Regions from separate parts of the Alteromonas sp. McT4-15 genome, predicted to be linked through region 3. Evidence: predicted binding sites of a transcription regulator. Region 3 holds the regulator's gene; each other region holds the start of a gene.

Region 1 (3,651 bases), on a different contig from region 3:
TGTGACTAGCATCGTCCGTCTCTTTTGCCAACGCTTGCTCTTCAAGCTTCAGCTGAATAATACGCCGTTCTAGACGGTCCATATCTTCTGGTTTTGAATCAATTTGAAGACGAATACTTGAAGCGGCTTCGTCAATCAAATCGATGGCTTTATCGGGTAATTGCCTATCACTTATATAACGGTGAGACAAACTTGCCGCAGCCACAATAGCAGGGTCAGTAATATCTACAGAATGATGCAGTTCGTAGCGCTCTTTAAGCCCACGCAGTATAGCAATGGTATCTTCAACACTTGGCTCTTCCACTAGAACCTTTTGGAATCGACGTTCAAGTGCAGCATCTTTTTCAATGTACTGACGGTATTCGTCCAGCGTTGTGGCGCCTACGCAGTGTAACTCACCTCGAGCTAGAGCAGGCTTGAGCATATTGCCTGCATCCATTGCACCATCACCTTTACCCGCGCCTACCATGGTGTGAAGCTCATCGACAAAGAGGATTACACGCCCCTCTTCTTTAGCGAGTTCATTAAGTACCGCTTTTAAGCGTTCTTCAAACTCACCACGGTATTTTGCTCCCGCTACCAGCGCTCCCATATCAAGCGCCAACACGCGCTTATTTTTAAGTCCTTCAGGTACTTCCCCATTAATAATACGCTGGGCAAGCCCCTCGACAATTGCTGTTTTACCCACACCAGGTTCACCAATTAACACAGGATTATTTTTTGTCCTGCGTTGCAACACCTGCACGGTTCGTCGAATTTCGTCATCTCGCCCGATGACAGGGTCTAACTTTCCTTGCTCTGCACGCTCGGTTAAGTCTGTCGTATACTTTTCTAGCGCTTGCCTAACATCTTCTGCATTAGGATCTGTGACTTTTTGACCACCACGCATATCGTCAATGGCAGCTTCAATAGCGTCTTGCTTAATATTCAAGCTCTTAAGAATTTCACCTAATCGCCCTTTGTCTTGCAATGCAGCTAGTACAAAAATCTCTGACGTGATGTATTCGTCTTTGCGCTGCTGCGCTATTTTGTCACACAGATTAAGTAGCACACCGCTGTCTTTACTTAACTGAACATCACCGCCAATACCCTCGATTCTTGGAAGACGTTCGATAGCTTGACTTAATGCAGAACGCAGAGCATTTACATTGATATTAGCTTGGTCTAGCAGTGGTCGTACTGAGCCGCCTTGCTGATTGAGCATGGCAGTCATTAAATGCACAGGTTCTATGTATTGATGATCTCGACCCAATGCGAGTGATTGAGCATCGGATATAGCGAGCTGAAATTTACTGGTAAATCTGTCTAATCTCATAATCTCAACCTAAAAAGAAAACATAAAATGTTTTTAATTCGATGATGTAGTTATGGGATCTGGTGATTTATGATTCAAGTACGAAAATGCAATCTTGGCTAAAAAGATGCCGAAAGGGGCCAAAAACACCAAAATAATTGATTTAGAACAAACTAAAGATAATACAAAATGGCTTAGTCACACTACTTGGCCAATCAGCTGCGAGAACAGCACTACCTTTTACTTTATGCCAATTACACTCACTATGCGTCCAGTCGCACGTTTACCTTGGTGCGTTGCATGTCGATGAGAATAAAAAAGATCATTGCGGCAATATGTACAGAGTTCACTTTGAGTTACGTTATCTACGCCTAAAGCATTTAGTTGAGTTTGTGCAATAAATGGTAGGTCCAAAAGATACTTATCAACTGAATTACTTGTAGAAAGCGCATCAGGATATGATGAAAACACCCCAGCAACACGTTCATCTACTTCGTAACACTGTTTGCAAATAGCCGGGCCAATCCATGCGAGTAATTCACTTGGCGCGCTTTCGAAACGACAGACAGCGTTTGCAATGACGCCATTTTTTAGTCCTTTCCAGCCAGCATGCACTGCTGACACTTCTGTTCCCTTGGTATTGCACATTAAAATGGGAACGCAATCAGCAGTCATTACCGCACAATAGTAATTGGGCGATTGTGAGTACGCGGCATCGGCAGTTGTATCAATTGTTGGTAAAGCAACAACGCGGTTAGAGTGTACCTGCTCTAACCACGTTAACTTTTCGTGCTGTGGCAGAAGTGCTCGGTTGGCTTTGACAAGCAATAAGTCATCGCCTACATGTGCTCCTACGTTTAGTCCATGATAATCACCAAGACTGACACCTCCAAGTCGCGTACTTGTGTAGGCAACAATATTGTCAGGCGAGCGCCAATGTGGTTCTATCGTCTTGGTCACCGGCATACAACTACAGCATATCCTGTGGATTGTCTTCAGTGTCTTTTTTCACAGCCTTTAGCAAATCTTGCATATCCTGCGGCAACGGTGCTTTCCACGTCATCCACTCTTCTGTTTCAGGGTGAAATAGAGACAACTGCGCTGCGTGTAGCGCTTGACGCTGAAACCCTCGAAGAGCACTGATAAACGCTTCCGATGCACCTTTAGGTAAACGCGGACGACCGCCATATACTTGATCGCCCAACAAAGGATGTTTGATGTGCGCCATGTGCACACGAATCTGGTGCGTTCGTCCGGTTTCAAGTTTTAAGCGCAAATGCGTGTATGCTCGAAATTTCTCTATCACGCGGTAATGCGTTACGGCTGGTTTGCCCATTTCGCGAACCGCCATATGCGTGCGTTTGGTTGCGTGACGACCTATTGGCGCGTCTACAATTCCACCAGCAACCATAGTTCCCAATGCAACTGCTTCGTACTCACGGCTCATCTCACGACGTTGAAGCTGATCAACAAGATGGGTTTGCGCAGGAATTGTCTTTGCCACAACCATCAAACCGGTAGTGTCTTTGTCGAGACGATGAACGATACCCGCACGCGGAACTTTATCGATATCGGGAACATGATTAAGCAATGCATTTAGTACTGTACCACTAGGATTGCCCGCACCAGGGTGTACAACCAAATCAGCAGGTTTATTGATTACCAAAATGTGGTCATCTTCATAAACAATGTTGAGGGCAATATCTTGTGCTTTGCTCGTTACTTGAACGTCCATTTCGGCCTTGACGGTAATCACTTCGTCCATCTCCATTTTATGGCGAGGTACTGTGATAACTTCTCCGTTTACCGCTACGTTCCCATCTAAGATCCAAGTTTTTAACTTGGAACGTGAATATTCAGGGAACAAATCAGCTAAAACCTGATCTAACCGTAAACCAAAATGCGCAGCTTCCGTTGAAGCTTCTAATTGTATTGTGTTGGGCGACTGTGTCATAACACCATTGATTGCGTCTAAAAAAGAGTATTATAACAACTATTCACGCTGTACACTGCGTTGTTTACGTTTTTGTATGGTTTTTCTCACCGTTAGTACGTTAGAATGCAATTAAAGTGTTGTTGTTTAACACGTGAGCTTAGACAGCGAAGTATTTAAACTGTTTAGCAGGAAACTAGAATTATTATGAAATCATTTCGTTTACTAGCGCCGGTCTTATTAGGTGCTGTGATATCTGTCACAGGATGCAGTTCTTCAGATAATGAAGAGAAAGCCGTTTTAGCTAACATGGGTGCGCAGCAACTTTACGACAGTGCGAAGCAAAGTATGGAAGTCGGCAACTTTAGCGCGGCTGCACAAACATTGAGCGCATTGGACTCACGCTATCCTTTCGGTCCTTTAT
Region 2 (3,651 bases), on a different contig from region 3:
CCATGCATATCACCTGCAAATATTTGCAAAGGAATAAGCACAGCAGCGGTATAAGTGGCCGTTTTGAGTGCTAGTTTTGGTGCTAGCTTATTATCGCCCTTAAGCATTCTGTACGCTGAAAGCCCCGCAATTAAGAAACTAGCAGTAAGGCCTGATGCCAGCATCATGTGTACAAAGCGGTAAGGAAATGAAGGGTTGAAAATAATCTCTTTCCAGTTGGTGGCATACACCACGCCGTCGATCACCTCATAGCCCTGCGGCGTTTGCATCCAACTATTCAGCGCCAATATCCAAAATGCTGACGTTGTCGTACCAATGGCAACAATCAATGTTGAAGCGGTATGCAGCCAATTAGGCACGCGGCGAATACCAAAAAGCATAATGCCGAGAAAGGTCGCTTCCAAGAAAAAGGCGGTAAGTACTTCGTAGCCCAGTAATGGACCTGCCACATTCCCCACTTTTTCCATAAATCCCGGCCAGTTAGTGCCAAATTGAAATGACATGGTTACGCCACTTACAACACCTAGGGCGAAACTTAATGCGAACACACGGACCCAAAACCGGTACATGCGCATCCACACAGGATGACCAGACAGGTTAGAGCGCATTTTGAAATAAAACAAAAACCATCCCATCGCCATAGTGATGGTTGGGAAGAGAATATGAAAACTAATATTTAACGCAAATTGTAATCGAGACAGCAAGAATGCATCCACAGAAGGCCCCCTTAGTTAACGCTGTTTTTCCCCGGAAGAAGCTTATCCTTAAGCTCAAGCATGCGGCCTACACCAGCGCCAAGCTTCATCAACGTATTTAACTTTTCAGGCCCAAGATTCTGAAGTTCTTCAGACCATGCCGTAATTGATTCGAGTAAATCGTGAATTTCGTTCAGTTTATCTTGCGCATTGGCTTCTTTTTCATTTGCTGGCGTGTCGAGAAGAAGGTCGCGCAGTAAACTCATAGTAGGGTCGATTTCTCGTTTTCTTCGCTCTTCAAAAACGCGATTAGCCAATGTCCATATATCACCGGCTGGAACAAAGAACTCTTTGCGTTCACCGGGGACCAGATGTTGTTTTACTAGGCGCCACGACTGCAATTCTTTAAGGCCCATGCTGGTATTCCCACGAGAAATATTCAGTGCGTCAGCAATTTCCTGTGCTGAAATGGGCTCTTCGTTCAGCACAATAAGCGCCAATATTTGCCCAACAGTGCGATTAAAACCCCATCGGCTACCCATTTCCCCAAAGTGCATAACCGCAGACGTGATAAGTGGAGTCATCTTCATATTTTTTACCTGCTGAAGTTTCAGAAATTACTGAAAGTTTATAATGTGGTTTGATTTAGATCAACATTTATTGTTTTTGTTTGTGGAATCACATTTGATGGATATCGATTACTGAGGCTAGTTTTTTAAATATCTTTGATAGGCTCTTTGTCTGAAGCGGACGACAGCAATAGCTTTTTCCATGCCCATTGGGCTTTCACTAGTCTCATTAAAATTTCGTGGTATTGACATGGCTACCATTCCCCCTAGACTTTTTGTCCAAACACTATTGGCTGAATCCCCTTACAAAGACAATGAAACGTGACCCTATTGATATTATTTCCTATCAGGAAATATGGCTTAAACAATTTGAACAGGCAAAAAAAGATTTAGACTCAGCCTTAGGCACACTAGCGGTTTGCATCGAGCATATTGGTTCTACTGCCATTCAAAATATGCCGTCCAAAGATCGCATTGACATTCAAATCGGCGTAAAAGAAGTTTCAGATGAGGTTTGCGAAGTAATCAACGCTGCCTTACAAGACTTCGGTTTCTCATACGCTTATTTAAGTAAAGATCACCTGCCGCCAAACGAATCTGACGAAAATGAATGGAAAAAAATTTACTTACCGGGGATAACTCACCGATGGCGCTTCAAAGCGAATATCCATATTCGAAGAGTAGGTGCTAAAAATTATAAATATGCGCTGTTATTCAGAGATTTTCTGCGAAATCATCCTGAATCGGCGACAGCCTATGCCAGATTGAAGCAGTCGTTATCTAAGCACACTAGATTTGATAGAGACGCTTACTGTGAAATCAAAGATCCAGTGTGTGACTTGATTATGATAAATGCTCGGATTTGGGAAAAGTCCCTAAGCCAGGCTTAAGTCTTTGAATGCGCGTTTTAATCTTTTAAAAACGCTACACTGAAGCTGAAGCCATTGTGCAGTATTGTAAGAAAGCGCTGGAATTAGCCCGAAGAATTAACGATCACAGAGTAATGATTTTTGAAGAGGCTTTGAACAACCTTAAATCTACAAAGAAATAAGTTAATTAAGCGCGTGTTTCCATTGCTTTGTGATTATGGTTTCGCTTACCCAGAAAGCGCCAGCTTCTTATGACAATCACTTTCTCTTCGTATGGTTTGCAATACCCTTGTCTCATTTAGTATACCTAATGGGGCAAAGTTAACTTTTTTTGTCCAATCTGACCGTTATAGTTGCGATTCTGCTACTGAGGTCGACCCAATGCATATTCATACACAACTCTCTTACCGAGAACATGCTCGGGCCTATAAGGATATGGCACAGTTTATCGTTGAAAACCCCGCTATCAGTGTTGGACTAGGGCTACTGTCCTACTTGATATGTAAGATACCGTTTGAACTATTTGCCCTTAAGATGACGGCTTATATCGCACTTATTTCGCTTGTGGTGTGTGTGGTTACCACTAAGTTCAGAACGGGGTCATTAAGCGGCGTATTGTCTGAGCTTTCCTTGCAACAGTCGCTGTTTCTTCCCGTTTTAATTGGCTGTTTTGCTTTAAGCATGGTGGGAATGGGTGTTGCGGGTTGGATAACACAGGCCTTGCAGCAGGTGAGTGCAGCAAGTGTGCCCATTAGCAACATGCGATTTGGCGCAATGGAGGCAATAAGCGTAGTGCTAGCAGGAGTGTTAGTTTTTGTTACTCAGATAATGCCGTACGTGTTAGCCCATTTTTGTAAAGGCTTGAGCCTTTCCCGCCATCAAGGGGAGCAGATTTGGTACGCGTTACTAAAACACTGGAAAAACGGTGTATCTTATACGCCTATTGCGCTTATTAGTGGCATGGTATTTACAAGCGGGATAGATGCTTCTGGGTATATTGTTACGTTAGCGTCACTGTATTCTACATTTTTGCTTTTTATTGTATTTAACGTGCACAAAGCCGAAAAACAACAGTCAATGAATATGGCCTTAACGCCAACTTAATTCTAAAAAGTATTGCAGAGGCAGGTACATCGCCTCTGCATTGCACGGTTTTGTATTAAAACACGCTATTTCTTAAATTGCCTAAAGCACTTCGCTTGCAACTTGAACGCTATTTCTTCCCGATTGTTTGACATCGTAAAGCGCTTTATCGGCAAGGTTGATAATATGTTCTAATGCATCATCGTTTAACTTTGTTTCACCTAACAAGCCGTCTTTCGTACCGCATACCCCAAAGCTTGCGGTAAATTGTATGTTCGCTTCGCCACTATCAATAACGGCGTCTTCAATCAGAACCCGAAGCCTTTCAGCATGCGTATTAGCCTGAGCTTCGTTTGTATCAGGAAGAAATAGCAGAAACTCTTCGCCTCCCCATCTCGCGATAATGTCACCACGTCGGCTACCATGTTCAAGCAG
Region 3 (3,651 bases):
AACCGTCGGGCTTGAGTGCCAACACATCGCAGTTCAGTTCATCGATAACATGTTCTGCAGTATTACCAATCAAAGCGGCTGAAATGCCAACTCTGCCAACTGTGCCGATGATAACGAGTTCTGCGTCAATGTCTTTTGCAACCATGGGGATAACCTTTTCTGGCAATCCTTCTTTAACTACGCATTTATTATCAGGTACACCATATTTAAGTGCATGGGCGCGCATTTCATTCTGGTGGTGTTGCTTAACCGCATCATGATAAGTGTCAGGGTCGAACTCAGGGACTTCAATAGCAATATTTAGCGGTGTAGAAGGGTAGCTGTTAACAAGATTGACATTCCCTTTTAAAAGCGACGCATAGTCGTTGGCAATAACGGTAATTTTATCATTGAGCGCAGCATGTTCGTCGTCTTCAGTACCTACGTTTACAGCAGCAATAATTTCGCCACCTTCTGGCCAATCGTGCTCTTTTACCAATAATACTGGACGAGGGCATTTACGCATCAGGTGCCAGTCTGTGGGCGTAAATATAACGGATGCCAAGTCATCATGTTTCTTAGTTGCTTTAACCACTAAATCGATTTGATTGTCCAAGGCATAATGAATAATTGATTCATAGGCGCGATTATTCCACTCAACAACAATATCAGTTTCTCCATAGCCTTGCTTGTGAAGCTCTCCTGATAGCCATTTGGCGTGTTCGTTAGTGACGGCGTCGCGCATTGACTCTCTTTCATCAGGGCTAAGCATAGTGGTCATGTCATAAGAGAGATCGTATACCACCATCATGGCTGTTACTGAAGCGCCCAATTTTGACGCTAATTCGTAGGCCCTGCTTAAGGCAGGTTGGTTGTCTCGCTCGGCATCAACAACAGCAAGGATGCGTTTGTACTCAATCATAACTACCCCTTATAAACAAAAGCTTAGTATTTAGTTTTATAAATAAGTTGGACGCTTAAGGTAAGTGTAAACGACAATACTAAAAACGTTAGTTGTTTTAGATCAATAAATAAAAAAGGCGCTTTCAAAGCGCCAATCTTAATCTTGTTATCAGTTGTTGATTAGGGTTCCTAACCGTTACACACAACGCTGGGACCGTTAAGCGCTTCTAGTTTTGTACTAAGTCGATCAAAATCTAAAATAGTAATAAGCTTGCCATCTACCTTGATAATACCGTCTTTTTGGAAGCGACTTAACAGGCGACTTATCGTTTCGATAGTCAAACCTAAATAGTTACCTATTTCATTACGTGTCATCGTTAAGTGAAACTCTCTGTGTGAAAAACCACGTTCTTCAAAACGTTGAGACAAATGCGAGATGAAATATAAGAGACGTTCTTGGGCTGTGCGTTTATTTAACAGCATAATCATATCGTGATCTTGCTTAATTTCCGCACTCATGAAGCTCATAATCTGGTGACGAAGTTTTGGAAATTGTACTGACATTTCATCTAACGTTTCGTAGGGAAGTTCGCACACCATTGCAGTTTCAAGAGCCTGCGTGTAGCTTTGATGCTGATTTTCACGTAGTGCATCAAAGCCTATGATATCGCCAGGAAAGTGAAAACCTGTTATCTGCTCTTCACCTTCTTTGTTTGTAACAAAAGACTTAAATGAGCCTGTGCGAACAGCAAAGAGTGAACGAAAGGTATCGCCAGTTTGGATAAGCGTATCGCCCTTATGGAGTGGTTTTTTACGCTCAATAATGTCATCAAGAGACTCAATTTCTGTCTTATTCAATGCCACTGGTAGACATAAATGACTGAAACTGCAGTTTTGACAATGTATAGAGAATTGGCTTCCTTTGCTCATAAATACTAACTCACAAATTACAGGGTTTACTTTGTTATGATACCGCAAGATTTAGGCGATTGCGCGATAAATCAGATAAACAGCATATATAGCCATTATGCTCGCGATCCCTTGTCTAACCAATATGTTTTTAAATCCTGAGATCAACCATTGGCTACCCAAGCTTGTCGCAATCAGTGTAGGCAATGTGCCTAACCCAAAGAAGAACATAATTGCGCTACCTTGCAAGGCACTGCCAGAAGCCAATGACCATGTTAATGTCGAATACACTAACCCGCACGGTAACCATCCCCAAATAAAGCCGTAGGGAAAGGCGCTCAGCGGCGTCCTAAATGGTAAAAAACGTTTAGAGTAAGGCTGTATTTTTTTAAATATTCCGTTGCCCAACCGTTCTAGTTTGGTTAAGCCGGTATACCACTGCCCGAGATAGCATGCCAATAGCAGTAGCATGATGCCGCTAATCAGTGAAAGTGCATAATTCGCGAGGGGAATATAATCAGCGGCAATTTTTCCAAAAAAACCAGTTATACCGCCTGCGATGGTATAACTCACAATGCGCCCAATATTATAAGTCAGTGTATAGGGGAAGGGGGAAATGCCTTTGGGGGTAACCATTCGTAGTGCGGTTACAATACCCCCACACATTCCTACACAGTGAACGCCGCCTGCGAGGCCAATAAGAAAGGCAGAAAAGTAATTAATGCCTTCCATGAGTCTCGTTTTCAGGTTGATTGACTGATGTTTTCGCTGTGTTCGTGTGTTTAGATAAGTGAGTTAATTCTTCTTTTTCTTGCAGTTTCTTACGTTGTTCTGCAAGTTGTTTTTCCTCTGGCGACAGATCATCATCAAACAAAATACTGTAGCCTTGACGATCGAGGTCTTCAAACTGATTGGACTTTACAGCCCAAAAGAAAATAACGATAGCGACGGCCACGATAATGATGGCGATGGGTATAAGGACGTAAATAATGCTCATGCTACTTACTCAATAGTCGGGTTGAGTTTGTCACCACAATAATAGAACTTAGTGACATGCCTACCACAGCCATCCAAGGCGAAAGCAAACCAGATACAGCAAATGGTAGAATCAGAATGTTGTAACCTACAGACCAGCCAATATTTTGCCTAATTTTTTGTTTTACTTGCTTGGCGGTGGTAATTAACTCTGGAACAGAAAGTAACTGATCGCCAAGTAAGATAACATCGGCGGCGGTTTTCGCTACATCCGTTGCATTACCCACCGCTATAGCCACATCGGCGCTAGCTAAGACCGGTGCATCATTAATACCATCCCCCATCATCATCACTTTTTTTCCGCTGGCTTGCATTGCCTGTACTTCGTGAAACTTATCTTCAGGAGTAAGACCACCTTTTGCAAGCTGTATGGGAAGGTGCTGTGATAGGGTATCTACATTGTGTTGGGTATCACCGCTAAGCACAATAAGTGAGTTATGCTTCCCAAGGGCATTAAGGGTGGTTTTGGTGTCTTTTCGTAACGTATCACTGACCTCAAATGCCCCTAAAAGCTTCCCGTTAACAGTGAGATACACGTTTGCGTTTATTGGAACAAGCGCAGTGTCGACTTCTACAAATGATGCACTTCCCATCATAAATTGTGCGTTATTTATTACACCGGTGATACCACCCCCTGGTGTAACAGTAAATTGTTCTACTTGATGTGGCGGTTGGCTGCCTGGTTCGCTCTTGGTAATAAATGCTTTGGCTATCGGGTGCTCCGAACGCATTTCTAGTGCCATTGCAATGTTCATAACGCCGTTTTCATCAACACCATCAGCAAACCAGCGTTGGGTGAGTGTAAATTTACCTTCTGTAAGCGTA
Region 4 (3,651 bases), on a different contig from region 3:
GGTTCGGTGAAAACTCAGCGCACTACCGTGAGGATTATCTCCGCAACCAACGCTGATCTTGTGGCAGATATTGCGAAAGGCACATTTCGAGAAGATTTATTTTATCGGCTCAACGTTATCGAGATAAATGTTCCTCCTCTTTGTGAGCGTGGGGATGATGCATTAGCCTTGGTAAAACATTTTCTACCCGGTCGGGAACTGAGTCTTACCGCCCAACAAGCTATCACGCAGCATATGTGGCCAGGCAATGTAAGAGAGTTAGAAAACGCCTGTCGTAGAGTTGACATTCTGTACCCTGAAGGCGTGCTAGGAGCAGACGCATTCGGATTGTCAAGCGAGACAAAAAGCACAGTGCCTAGAGCAAATACAACAGAGCCAACGCAAGTAGAAATAGAGGCAGCTTTGGTGACTTACAATGGCGTAATCGCTAAGGTCGCTAAACATTTTGGTCTGTCTCGTCAGGCACTTTATCGTCGTTTAGACAAGTACGCGATAGATTACAAATCGTGAATACCATTAGAAATAAACTGATTGCTTCAGCAATGGCATCTACCGCCCTTGGTATTGCGCCTTTGCTGTATTTCGTTGCTTTGCCGGTTGAAACCAAAATTTTGATTACAAGTGGTGTACTTGTGTTGAGCGGTTTTTGTTTTTACACACTTACAAAGCCTATTGATAAGAACTTGCAAGCGCTTAATGTAGGGCTACTTAATTTTAAAGACGGTGAGTATTCATCAACATTGGCGCGTACCTCTTCTGATGAGTTTGGCGAGCTTTGCGCCTTATTCAACGCAACTGCAGAAACGCTAAGAAAAGAAAAGCAGTGGCTTCATCAGCGGGAACTTATGTTAGACAAAGTACTACAAACGTCTCCTGATGTGTTGTTACTTGTAAATAGTGATAATCGAATAGTGTTTAGTAATTACCAAGCGAGGCACTTTTTCAACGCGTCCCATCGCTTAGAAGGTGAGTTGATTGACACGCTTTTGATACAAAAGCCAAGCGCACTTGGCGATATGATGAACAACCGTCAGGAAGGGCTATTTACACTACCGCTTGAAGACAAAGGTGTTGAAACGTGGCATATCGCAAAGGGGACATTCTTACTGAATAACCAATCACATAAGCTCTTTATTTTGAAACAAATGACACGGGAGTTGAATCGACAAGAGGTATCGGTTTGGAAGAAGGTTATTCGCGTAATAAGCCATGAGCTCAATAACTCACTCGGTCCAATCTCTAGTCTGCTACACAGTGGGAAGATAGTGAGTAACCAAAATAGTGATCCGCGTTTGGTTCGGGTGTTTGACACTATTGAAGAGCGTATTGCCCACCTAAACCAATTTGTGCAGGGATACGGCAAATTCGCCAAACTTCCGGTACCAGTATTTGACACCATTAGCTGGGATGATGTCTTAGCGCAATTAGCGCAGCAGTATCCATTTAAGTTGTCTATGCCAGAACCCGTTGATTTAAAAGCCGACGCCATCCAATTAGAGCAGTTGCTCATTAACTTGCTAAAAAATGCCCATGAATCGGGGAGTGCACCTGACGATGTGGAATTAGTAATTACACAGAACACATCGCAAGTCGTGATTGAAGTGTTGGATAAAGGCAAAGGTATGTCTGAGAGCGTAATGGCGAATGCCTTAGTGCCATTTTATTCGACTAAAGCGACAGGAAGTGGATTAGGGTTAGCATTATGCCGCGAGATTACTGATGCGCATCGTGGACATTTGGTGATACAAAATAGACAAGATGACGGGTTATGTGTTCGCGTCGTGTTTGAAAAAAATAAGGGATAGACGGGCGTCTATCCCTTAGCGACGCTAAGCCAAGACCGTTTTTTACCCAACGTCGAACAGGCATTTACAAGATAATCTAAATGATAATTATTTGCAATAACTTTTTTTTAAAATTGTTTTCCTGTGGCTAACTTAGTTTTGATTTCAGCAACTCACAATGTAATTAGCACGTCTTTCCCAGCGTTTTGATTTAGATCAAAAATGCTGTGTATGCAGGTTCATTGCTATCTCAGCATTGATCTAGATCAGGTTTAGGCTGCTGTTCTTTCTCTATGATTAATGCAGTTAAAGAGGAGAACGATTATGTTGTGGACAATGATTAAAGACCCAGTAGTGTGGGGTTCACTTTTAGGTATAGGTATTATTGTTGGCATGATGATGTATTACACATACCTGTTTATGCACAATAGTGCTGACGAGGAAAAATAAACGTTTATCACTTGCTACAGTGAATTTTCTAACGTTTATTATTTTGCAACGGAATATCAATTAATACCAACAGTGCCGCTTGTCCGCCGTATTCCAGTGGTGCTTGATGAAATGCTCTTACGTGAGGGTGCTGTACAAGGTAATGTGGCAGGGCGGCTTTAAGAACGCCTTGCCCGAAACCATGCATAATGCTTACACAGTCAATTGACGATTTTCTAGCAGAGTGAATAAGTGCTGCTAGTTCCGCTTTTGCCATTTCTCTTGTTAAACCATGCAAATCTAGCATCATCTCAGGTGAATAATCACCGCGTCTTAGTTGCTTAACAATGTGGGTAGACTCGCCGTCTCTGCAATAACGCATTGGACCTTCTTGCGGCAAAGCAGCCTGATACATGTCTGAAAAACTAAATGAGGCAGCAAGTTGTTTGCTATGAGTGAGGTGTGCTGTTGAAGCCTGTTGGCGTTTGTTAAATAGAGCGACTTGTTTATCAGGTTCAATTTTGTCTTGTTGAAGGGGTTTTACGCCTTGCATTGCATCGGCAAATGAAAAGGTCTCTTCTTCAACACGGTCGATACTACCTGCATTGTTCAGTTTAGAAGCTAAAGTTTGTTTCTTTAAGGCTTTTAGTTCTTTTTTAAACGCTTTCATTATGAATCAATATGCAAATTAACATGGGCGAACACACTAAATGTTAGTATGATACCAGCTTTGTAATTGTTGATGTACCCAAACACCATGACCGATAAGTTTTACCTAGAAGAAGCCATTGAAGATCTGCATACTTTGTTAGATATGACACGATGGGCAACCAGCCGATTTAATGATGCGGCGTTGTATTTTGGTCATGGTACCGACAATGCATGGGACGAAGCGACAAGCTTGGTTATGCAGGCGTTGCATTTGCCACACCCTATTTTAGAGCAAGTCGGTGAAAGTGTACTGACATCTCGGTTAACCAAAAGTGAACGCGAGAAAATTGCAGAGCTTGTACTTAAGCGCGTACAAACCCGTATGCCGCTGCCTTATATCACCAATGAGGCGTGGTTTTGTGGCATGCCATTTTATGTCGATGAGCGTGTACTTATTCCGCGTTCGCCTTTTGCTGAGCTGATTCAAAATGAATTTGCGCCGTTTGTGGAAACCGCACCTTCGAGTATTCTCGATATGTGCACGGGCGGGGGCTGTATCGCCATTGCGTTGGCGCACGCCTATCCTGAAGCGCAAGTTGATGCAGTGGATATCAGCACCGACGCGTTGGAAGTGGCGGATATCAATATTCAGGAGCACGGATTAAGTCACCGTGTTTACCCCATTCAATCAGACTTGTTTTCAAGTTTAGAAGGTCAACGATACGACCTTATTGTGTCTAACCCACCTTATGTCGACGCCGAAGATATGGCGGATTTACCTGAGGAA

Evidence for each region. Region 3 encodes FNR, which switches genes on or off when oxygen is low (the NO sensors DNR and NnrR bind a similar motif). Its sites were predicted from a motif close to TTGATCTAGATCAA; they were not measured.
Region 1: the regulator FNR is predicted to act here: its motif matches at 1,453-1,466, upstream of clpB (ATP-dependent chaperone ClpB).
Region 2: the regulator FNR is predicted to act here: its motif matches at 1,336-1,349, upstream of LHL20_RS20270 (GbsR/MarR family transcriptional regulator).
Region 4: the regulator FNR is predicted to act here: its motif matches at 1,991-2,004, upstream of LHL20_RS14240 (DUF3149 domain-containing protein).

The regions. Positions count from the first base shown of each region.
Region 1 is NZ_JAJALG010000055.1:9,384-13,034, forward strand. It holds gene clpB (ATP-dependent chaperone ClpB) at 1-1,315, opposite strand, end outside; gene pgeF (peptidoglycan editing factor PgeF) at 1,535-2,260, opposite strand; gene rluD (23S rRNA pseudouridine(1911/1915/1917) synthase RluD) at 2,265-3,248, opposite strand; gene LHL20_RS19990 (outer membrane protein assembly factor BamD) at 3,435-3,651, shown strand, end outside.
Region 2 is NZ_JAJALG010000061.1:2,781-6,431, forward strand. It holds gene LHL20_RS20265 (cytochrome ubiquinol oxidase subunit I) at 1-716, opposite strand, end outside; gene LHL20_RS20270 (GbsR/MarR family transcriptional regulator) at 728-1,285, opposite strand; gene LHL20_RS20275 (GrpB family protein) at 1,579-2,154, shown strand; gene LHL20_RS20280 (hypothetical protein) at 2,515-3,237, shown strand; gene LHL20_RS20285 (diguanylate cyclase) at 3,319-3,651, opposite strand, start outside.
Region 3 is NZ_JAJALG010000044.1:14,525-18,175, reverse strand. It holds gene uspE (universal stress protein UspE) at 1-901, opposite strand, end outside; gene fnr (fumarate/nitrate reduction transcriptional regulator Fnr) at 1,072-1,812, opposite strand; gene LHL20_RS19045 (sulfite exporter TauE/SafE family protein) at 1,864-2,523, opposite strand; gene ccoS (cbb3-type cytochrome oxidase assembly protein CcoS) at 2,510-2,788, opposite strand; gene LHL20_RS19035 (heavy metal translocating P-type ATPase) at 2,790-3,651, opposite strand, start outside.
Region 4 is NZ_JAJALG010000021.1:18,304-21,954, reverse strand. It holds gene LHL20_RS14250 (sigma-54-dependent transcriptional regulator) at 1-510, shown strand, start outside; gene LHL20_RS14245 (sensor histidine kinase) at 543-1,805, shown strand; gene LHL20_RS14240 (DUF3149 domain-containing protein) at 2,109-2,234, shown strand; gene smrB (endonuclease SmrB) at 2,263-2,883, opposite strand; gene prmB (50S ribosomal protein L3 N(5)-glutamine methyltransferase) at 2,971-3,651, shown strand, end outside.